DNA from 2 places in the Nocardioides sp. JCM 18999 genome. Region 2 is predicted to be linked to the other one. Evidence: predicted binding sites of a transcription regulator. Region 2 holds the regulator's gene; the other holds the start of a gene.
The links. Region 2 encodes LexA, which represses DNA repair genes until DNA is damaged. Its sites were predicted from a motif close to TCGAACANNTGTTCGA; they were not measured.
Positions count from the first base shown of each region.

Region 1: ACZ5J1_RS05615 (HNH endonuclease signature motif containing protein) is a predicted target of LexA. The motif match lies at 1,784-1,799, and genes of this name have one in related genera.

Region 1 is NZ_AP043887.1:1,171,101-1,175,772, forward strand. Features, by position in the region: gene ACZ5J1_RS05605 (hypothetical protein) at 1-42, shown strand, start outside; gene ACZ5J1_RS05610 (hypothetical protein) at 77-382, opposite strand; gene ACZ5J1_RS05615 (HNH endonuclease signature motif containing protein) at 415-1,656, opposite strand; gene ACZ5J1_RS05620 (PadR family transcriptional regulator) at 1,892-2,260, shown strand; gene ACZ5J1_RS05625 (permease prefix domain 1-containing protein) at 2,257-3,588, shown strand; gene ACZ5J1_RS05630 (DUF1444 domain-containing protein) at 3,666-4,556, shown strand; gene ACZ5J1_RS05635 (ABC-F family ATP-binding cassette domain-containing protein) at 4,553-4,672, opposite strand, start outside.
Region 2 is NZ_AP043887.1:2,850,002-2,854,673, reverse strand. Features, by position in the region: gene ACZ5J1_RS14105 (alkaline phosphatase D family protein) at 1-1,552, opposite strand, end outside; gene lexA (transcriptional repressor LexA) at 1,635-2,345, opposite strand; gene ACZ5J1_RS14095 (LysM peptidoglycan-binding domain-containing protein) at 2,575-2,931, shown strand; gene ACZ5J1_RS14090 (hypothetical protein) at 3,053-3,412, opposite strand; gene nrdR (transcriptional regulator NrdR) at 3,652-4,158, shown strand; gene ACZ5J1_RS14080 (vitamin B12-dependent ribonucleotide reductase) at 4,327-4,672, shown strand, end outside.

The DNA of each region.
Region 1 (4,672 bases), 1.7 Mb from region 2:
TGGGACACGGGCGCGCAAGCGTGGTTGCCCGTTCGCGACTGACCGGTAAGCGACAAGCCACCGGCCCGCCCTCCTCCTACTCGCTCGACCACGTCATTGGGTGGTAGGCAACGGTGAAGTCAGGCCCGAGCTCGCCCTGCAGTCGGTCTCGAAGAATGAGGGCACGGCTGTCCCAATCCTCGATGTCGAAACCGGCCAGCCCTGGTTCGGCCTCGCCCCACGACCTCAGGTCGTCGATCAGGTTCTGGCTCAGCAGGAGGAACCCCGCCAAAAACTCGATCTCTTCCGGCATTCGACCATTCACGTCGTCCCACAGCGGCATGCCGGGGCCGTCCCACATGATGCGGACCCTGCGGCCGACGTCCCACTCCTCATGTTCCACGGCTTCATCCAACCCGTCCCAGCGTGGAGCCGTCAGCATCTTCGGGTGAACCGGATCTTCCCGTGGGGGAGGAGCTCGTGGGTGTATCGGGCGTCGTGGAGCCGCTGGTGGTCGTGGTTGCAGACCAGGGCCATGTCCTTGAGGTCGGTCTTGCCGCCTGATTCCCAGGGTTTGAGGTGGTGCATCTCGCACCAGGCGGCGGGGGTGTCGCAGTGCTCGCCCTGGCAGGTCGCGTGGGCGACCATCAGCGCTCGCTTCTGTGCCCGGCTGCCGAGGCGGGCGGAGCGGCCGAGGTCGAGGACCTCGCCCTTGGAGCCGAGGACGGCGGGGATGATCCCGGCGTTGCAGGCGAGCCTTCGGGCCTCCGAAGCGCTGATCAGGCTCGCGCCTTCGGGGCCGAGGACGGTGGCGGTCGCGAGCTCGGTGCGGAGGCTCTCCAGCGTCATCGTGACGATCAGCTCGGTGCTGGTGGAGCCGTGGTCGGGCAGCGTCTTGGGGTCGATCCGTTCCATCAGCTGGCAGAACGCCTGACCGAGCTTGCGGGGGTAAGACAGCTTCCGCCAGACGTCGTCGTCGTTCGGGTCGGCCCCGTCGGCCCCGTCGGCCCCGTCGTGATGCTTCCGCGGGTTGGTGAAGGCGTGCAGGTAGTTCAGCAGCCGGGTGATGGTCAGGTCGGGCGCAACGACGGTTGCCGACGAGGTCCCGTCGCCGCGGCGTCGTGCGGTGAGTCGGGTCTTCTCCCAGGCAGTTCGTTCTTCGTCCTGAAGGGCACGAGCCTCGAGGGCTTCGGCGATCTCAGGGGCGACGACCTCGAGGATCCGGCGTCCGAGGACCCGCAGCTCGCGCGCGTCGTGGGCGGAGGCGAGGTCGACCAGCTGCAGCTCGGCCTGCAGGACGATGGTGGGATCCAGGTCGGTCGGCAGCGCGTCGAGGGCGCGGGTGACGACGTCGGCCTGCGGCACGGTGATGGTGCCCTCGCGCATCGCTTCGGCCACCGACGCTGACCGGTCGAGACGTTCGGCGAAGCGGGTCGCTGCTCGGGCTTGCGAGTGCCCGACGCCGAGTCCGCCAGCGATCCAGGCGGTGACGTCGTGCGCACCGGAGTCGTCATCCACCCCGGCCGGGCCGGCGGCGATCGTGACGCGGGCTTGGAGCTCGGCCACCTGCGAGTTCAGCGCGACCAGCTCGCGCAGCAGTGCGCCGTGCTCAGCGGGGGAGAGGTAGATCGGATCGCGTTCGCCGGCCTCTGACAGCGCCTCGCGGGCGCGAGCCACAGCGGCGACACTCGGGTGCAGGGGTGGGGACGAGACCACGCTCATCAGGCACCTCCAGGCATCGCGACACGTCGACGTACGGCCTTGCGGCCATCCGGGGTCGTCGTCCTGGAGCCTCCATTGTCCCTCGAACTGACGTTCGGGTCAAGGGATTCTTCGAGCGCGGTGGAGAATGTTTCGTTACCTAGAACTGCTAGGCATGAGTTACCTTGCAGTTCTAGGCATAGGAGACGTGATGCGGATCGACAAGGACCTGGTGGCCGCCTCGGCCACACCACTCGTGCTCGGCATCCTCGCCGAGGAGGGTTCCTCCTACGGGTACGCGATCCTCAAGCGCATCCGGGAGTTCTCCGCCGGCGAGCTGGAGTGGACCGACGGGATGCTCTATCCGCTGTTGCACCGGCTCGAGCGCCTCGGCCAGGTGCAGGCCTCCTGGCAGGTCTCGGCGGAGGGACGACGGCGCAAGCACTACGCCCTCACCGACGCGGGGCGCCAGGCTCTCGAGGAACGCCAGAGTCAGTGGGCGGTCGTGAGCTCGGCGCTCGACCGGATCTGGCAGCAGTCGGTCCCATCCGTGCCACTCACCCAGGCGGTGATCGCATGAGCGAGCAGCAGATCGAGCAGTGGCGCGGCTATGTCCAGCGCCGCGCGACCATCACGAGCGACGACGTCGCCGAGCTCGAGGAACACCTCCGCGGCCAGGTCGACGACCTCGTCGCCGCCGGTCTGGCCGACGACGAGGCGTTCCTGATCGCGGTCAAGCGGATGGGCAGCGTCGACGACCTCTCCCGTGAGTTCGCCCGCGAGCACTCCGAGCGGCTCTGGAAGCAGCTCGTCCTCAGCTCCGACGACCCCTCCCGCGGTGGCGCGCCCGACCGGAGCCTGTGGGTCGCGATCCTGCTCGGGATCGGTGCGGCGCTGACGTTGCGCGCCGGGCTGGCGTGGATGGACGAGGGCGTCATCGCGCGGACAGCCTCGGCCCTGGTGCTGCCCTGGCTGGCGGCGTACTTCGTCTGGCGCCGTGACCTCGCGGGACGCACCCTGGCCGTGCTCACCACGGGGTACGTCGCGGTCCTGGTGCTCCTGCTCGTCTACCCGTTCCCGGAGTTCGAGAGCGACACCCTCGACCTCGTCATCATCCACACCCCGGTCCTGCTCTGGCTCCTGATGGGCGTGACGTACGTCGGGGGTGAGTGGCGCTCCGCGCGGCGCCGGATGGACTTCATCCGGTTCACCGGTGAGTGGGCGGTCTACTACTTCCTGATCGCCGCCGGAGGTGGGCTGCTGCTCGCCCTGGCTGCCGGCACGTTCGATGCCGCGGGCATCGATGTCACGACGTTCCTCTTCGAGTGGGTGCTGCCGTGCGGCGCCGCCGGAGCGGTCCTGGTCGCGGCCTGGCTGGTGGAGTCGAAGCAGAACGTGATCGAGAACATCGCGCCCGTTCTGGCGCGGGTCTTCTCGCCGCTGACGATCCTGCTGCTCGGCTCGCTTCTGATCGCGTTCGCCACCAGCGCCGACCTGATCGGCGTCGACCGCGACCTGCTCATTCTGATGACGGTGATCCTCGTCCTGGTCCTCGCCCTGTGGCTGTACGCCGTCTCCGCCCGGCCACCCGAGACCCCGGTCGGTCTCGCCGACTGGCTGCAGGTCGTCCTCGTGGTGACCGCGATCGTGGTCGACCTGGTCGTGATGATGGCGATGGTGGCGCGGATCACCGACCTCGGTCTCACCCCCAACCGCTCGGCGGCGCTCGGGCTCAACCTCGTCCTGCTGATCAACCTCGTCGGGTCGGCGTGGCTCGGCATCGGGTTCGTCCGCCGCCAACGACCCTTCGCCGAGCTGGAGGCGTGGCAGGCCGCCTACCTCCCCGTGTACGCCGCCTGGGCGGGCGTGATCGTGGTCTGCTGGGGTCCGCTCTTCGAGTGGGCCTGAGAGCTGGTCCGCGGCCGCTGACCGAGGCCTGTGGATGACGCCAGCGGCGCTCGAAGAATCCTGTTTCCATCGAAGGCATGACACCTGACGAGGAACGACTACCTGGACTCTCCGCCTCCGACACCCGATGGCTGGTCGAGGAGGCGCAACGCGTGCTTGCCTGCCTCGGCCGTGGCTCGACCGTGCTGGACGGCGTCGCCCTGAAGACCGACGACGGACTGACCGTGGGCCTCGACAACCTCGCCCGGACGATCAGCAGCATGCCGCGCGGAAGGCGTGCGCAGGCGGTCCGTGAACAGCTCACCGCGCTGTGCGCCGCCCGACCCGACGAGCCGCCTGCCGTCGAGGACCTGCGGGTGAAGCTGTGGCCGCAGGCGCGGGCTGACGAGATGCTCCGTTACGAGGCCCTCCACCCGCTGCCCGGACTCGTCGCGGTCCTGGCCGCCAAGGGCGACGGTTGCAGCCGGGAGTTCGGCCAGCTCGACCTGGTCGGCGAGCGCGATCAGGCCTACGACGCCGCGCTGCGCAACATGATCGACCTCCCACGTCCACGCCACACCCGTCGCCGTGTCGATCCGCGGGCACGCAACACGTGGGTCGAGTTCCTCGATGCCCCTGATGCCTACGGTGCGGCGCGGATCGTGGTGCTTCCGGACCTGCTGCGGAGGATGCGGATCGACTTCCCGGCACACGGCGTGCTCGTCTGCGTGCCGACGAAGTTCGAGCTCTGGGTGCACGTGCCGGTCGACGAGGACGCGGTGAGTGCCGCGGTCAGGATGGCCTGGCTCGCCCTGCAGACCTACGCCCAGGAGCCGTACCCGATCAGCCCCGACGTCTTCCTCGTCACGCCCGACATGACGGCGTCGTGCCTGGTCCGCCCGGACCAGCACGGCGTGGACATCAACAACGACGCCCTGTCGAGCCTGCTCGGCGCGCTCCTCCCTGGACGACTCGGCGAGGCGTCCTAGTCGCGTGCCCGACTCACCCGACGTTCGGTCCACACCGGACCGTCCGACTCGTAGACCTCCCCGTCGGCTCCGTAGACCAGGAATCGGTCGAAGCCTCGGGCGAACCACCGGTCGTG
Region 2 (4,672 bases):
AGAGGTCGGTGTTGGTCGGGGGATAGGGCAGCTCGTTGCACCACGAGGTGTGGATGTCCCCGGTCAGGAAGACCACGTCGCGCACCCCCTGGTCGACGATGTGGTCGAACAGCTCGGTCCGGTCGTGGGTGTAGCCGTCCCACTGGTCGGTGTTGAGCGCCTGGGGGTTGGGCAGCTGGGCACCGGCGCCGAGCCCGTTGAGCAGGTCCTGCACGTTCGCGGGCAGGCTGGCGAGCTGCAGCGGAGCGATCGTGACCGGGTTGCCGACCACGCGCCACTGGGGAGCGGTGGGCGACAGGCCCGCCTTGAGGTACCCCATCTGGGCGGCACCGGTGAGGGTGCGGTCGGGGTCGTTGCTGGCCGCCCCGAGGATCGACGGCTGCTGGTCCCGGTAGCTGCGCAGGTCCAGCATGGTGAGCTCGGCGAGCTGGCCGAACCGGAACCGTCGGTAGACCGTCGGGCCGTCCCCGAGCGTCGCGGTGCCCTGCATCCGGATCGGCATCCACTCGTCGTAGGAGCGCACCGCCGCCGCGGTCCGCGCCGACCAGCTGCCCTCGGTGGCCGGGTCGTGGTTGACCGCGCCGGTGCGCCACGAGTTGTCGGCGCTCTCGTGGTCGTCCCACGTGGTGATGAACGGGTACTTCCGGTGGAGCAGGGCGAGGTCCGGGTCCTGCTTGTACTGGGCGTGCCGCTGCCGGTAGTCGGCCAGGCTCAGCATCTCGTGCGCCGGGTGGTGGGTGCGGACGTCGGTCTGGTCGGGTCCGTAGCCGTACTCGCCGGGACCGTACTCGTAGACGTAGTCACCCAGGTGCACGACGACGTCGAGGTCGTCCCGGTCGGCCAGGTGCCGGTAGGCGCTGAACCAGCCCGCCTGCAGGTTGGCGCAGCTGACCACCCCGAACCGCAGGTTCGCCGGGGTCGCTCCGACGGCGGGGGCGGTCCGGGTGCGGGCCACGGGGGAGGCCTGCGCCGTCCGCCACGGTCCCTGGAAGACGAACCGGTAGTAGTACGTCGTGTCCGGGCGCAGCCCGGTGACGTCGAGCTTGACGGTGTGGTCGCGGCCGGCCCCGGTGGTGAAGGTGCCGGCGTGGACGATCTGCCGGAACGCCGGGTCGGTGGCCACGTGCCACCGCACCCCGGACTCGGGGCCCCGCCCGGAGCCGGGGGCGGCGTCGGCGGTCGGGGTCAGGCGGGTCCACAGCACCACCCGGTCGGGAAGCGGATCTCCGGAGGCGACGCCGTGCTGGAAGAACCGGTGGGTGGCGGCGGGGGCGTTCGGGTTCGGCGGCGGGATGGTGGCCGCCGAGCCGGACCTCGTCATCGGACCGTAGCGGCGGTGCATCCGTGACAGCTCGGTGTGCAGGCGGTCGATCCGACGCCGCAGTCCCCGGCGCTCGCGGGCGGAGCCGCCCTGGCGCAGCCGCCAGCGGTCGTAGGCGAGATGCTCGTGCAGCCATCGGTGCCGTCGGCGGGCGGCCCGCGGCATCCGGGAGTCGGTCAGGTCGGAGTGCCAGGTCGGACCGACCGTGCGCTTCCACCGGGCGAAGGACATCACGACGCTCAAACGACTCCGGCCCCGTCGGGTGACGGGGCCGGAGGTGAACGGTCGGTGACGGCTTCGCCGCCCGAACGGGTCAGAGGCTGCGCAGCACGGCGGTGACCTTGCCGAGGATCGTCGCGTGGGTGCCGTCGATCGGCTCGTACGCGTCATTGTGCGGCATCAGCCAGACCTGGCCGCCCTTGCGCTGGAACGTCTTCACGGTGGCCTCGCCGTCGATCATCGCGGCGACGATCTCACCGTTGTTGGCCACCGATTGCGACCGGACCACGACGTAGTCGCCGTCGCAGATGGCGGCGTCGACCATCGAGTCGCCGCGGACCTCGAGCATGTAGAGCTCGCCGTCGCCGACGATCTCGCGCGGCAGCGGCATCACCGACTCGGTGTGCTGCTCGGCCAGGATCGGGCCACCGGCTGCGATCCGCCCGACGAGCGGGACGTACTGCGCCGGGGGAGCGGCGTCGCCGATGCCCGTCTGGTCGATCGAGCTGTCGTCGGCGCCGGAGATGGACCGGCGGGCCGCCATCACCTCGGGGAGGAAGACCTCCAGCGCCCGCGGCCGGTGGGGGTCGCGGCGGAGGTAGCCCTTCTCCTCCAGCACGCGCAGCTGGTGGGCGACGGAGCTGGTGGAGGTGAGTCCGACAGCCGCTCCGATCTCACGCATGCTCGGCGGGTAGCCGCGCTGCTCGATGGAGTCCTTGAGGGTGGCGAGGATGCGCTGTTGACGCGGGGTCAGGCCCGTGGCGTCGGCCGGCCCGTCGGGCAGCTCGGCGATCTTCTTGCTCATGGAAGCGACTGTAGCCGCATTTGTTCGAAAAAATGTTCGATGACACGCTTGAATCTGTTCGAACACCTGATCTAGTCTCGTACACGTGTTCGATCGAACGTGTGATCGATCGGGCCGCCGGAACCGCCTCGGAGGTCGCCGCACAGGTTTTGTCGGTGGCGATCTCTAGAACTGAGTCAGACAGCAGCACCGCAGATCACGTTCCACTCCACTTCCCCAGGAGATTCCCATGGCCACCATCACCTTGTCGCCGATCGACCTTCGTCCCGTGGCTCCCGCCACCCGGACCGCCCCGCGCTCGACCGTCCGCCTCACCCGGCGTGGGCGAGCCGTCGTCTTCGGTGTCGGCCTGGTGACGGCCCTCGGCCTGGGTCTCGGTCTGGCCGCCAACTCCACCGCCACCGAGCGTTCGGAGACGCTCGCCACCATCACGGTCGAGCCCGGGGAGACCCTGTGGGAGATCGCAGCGGCGGTCGCCGTCGAGGGGCACACCGGCGACATGGTCCAGCAGATCAAGGAGCTCAACCACCTCTCCGGTGGATCTCTCCAGGTCGGGCAGACCCTGCGGGTGCCGGCGTCGCGCTGATCGACAACTGAAAAGAGACGTCCCGCCGTGTGACTCGACCCCACCCGGCGGGATCAGCAAGGCGAGGGGCGTGGCGCGGAAGGGAAGACCGCTGCCACGCCCCTCGAGGCCTTCGAAGGGGTCAGCGCGCTGCGCGCTTGCCGCCCTTGGGGCGCTCGCTCGCCGGCACCCGGGGTGCTCGGGGTGCTCGGGGTGCCCGCTGCTCCCGGGGCGTCGCCGGGGCGATCAAGCCGATCGCTCGGGCCGCCTCGGTCGCGAAGGCGAGGCAGACGAAGAGCGCGGCGATCGCGCCGAGGGTCAGGGCGAGGGTCAGCCACCACGATCCGGACTCGCCGCCGCGGGCACGCGAACCGACCTCGATCGCCGACCAGACCAGGTAACCCCACAGGCCCAGGGCGACGATGCTGCCCGCGACGGGGACCAGTGCGCGACGTGGGAACGACCGCTTCTCGCGTGCCCCTGCACGCTTTCCTCCCGCCATCACATGGGCCATTCTGCCCAATTCCTGGTCAGCTCCCGCGACACGCCGATCCGAGGGCCGCATTCACTTGACGTGCGACGGCACGGAGGGTTTATGGTTACCACTACATCTAGTAGTTACAACGATGTAGTTCTCCACATCTAGTCCACAAGTTATCCACCGGCTCCTCCACAGGATGGGCCGGATCGGGTGCGGTCGGACCACACGAACAGCGAGCCGAGGAAGGAGTCGAGACCGCGATGCACTGCCCTTACTGCCGGCACACGGACACCAAGGTGCTCGACTCCCGCGTCGCCGACGACGGCGGCTCGATCCGCCGCCGCCGGACGTGCGTGAACTGCGAGAAGCGCTTCACGACCGTCGAGCTCATGCAGCTGACGATCGCCAAGCGCAGCGGCGCCTCGGAGCCGTTCAACCGCGACAAGGCGATCGCCGGCGTCCGGAAGGCCTGCAAGGGTCGTCCGGTCACCGAGGACGAGCTGGCCTGCCTCGGCCAGGAGGTCGAGGACGCGCTGCGCACCAGTGGCTCGGCCGAGGTTCCGGCGCACGAGGTCGGGATGGCGATCCTGGGGCCGCTGCGGCGGCTCGACGAGGTCGCCTACCTGCGCTTCGCCAGCGTCTACCGACAGTTCGAGTCCGCCGATGACTTCTCCGAGGAGATCGCGCTGCTTCGCTCCGAGCGCGCCTCGCTCGACGGCGCCGACATCCCGGCCGCCGAACTGCTCAGCCCGGCACCGCCCGGCTGAGCCCCCGGACAGGCCGGGCAGGTTGTGGGGAAGCGACCTGCCCGGCCTCACCAGCGCATCAGCTTCAGCACCACCAGCAACACCGCTCCAACCACCAGCACGACCACGACGTCGTACGACGCCCCCAGCATCACGCGACAGCAACTCATTCACAGACGGGAACCGGGAATGACCGAGGGTTCAATCGACACCGCCAGCGACGCGGGCAACGCGGCCGCAGGGCTGACCATCGACCGGGTGTTCAGCACCGAAGGTGTCCACCCCTACGACGAGATCAACTGGGAGCGTCGCGACGTCGTCCAGAAGAACTGGAAGACCGGCGAGACGGTCTTCGAGCAGATCGGGGTGGAGTTCCCCGACTTCTGGTCGCTGAACGCGTCGACCATCGTGACCACGAAGTACTTCCGTGGCGCGGTCGGCACCGACAAGCGTGAGTGGAGCCTCAAGCAGCTCATCGACCGTGTCGCCGACACCTACACCCTCGCCGGTGTCGAGCACGGCTACTTCGCCAGCG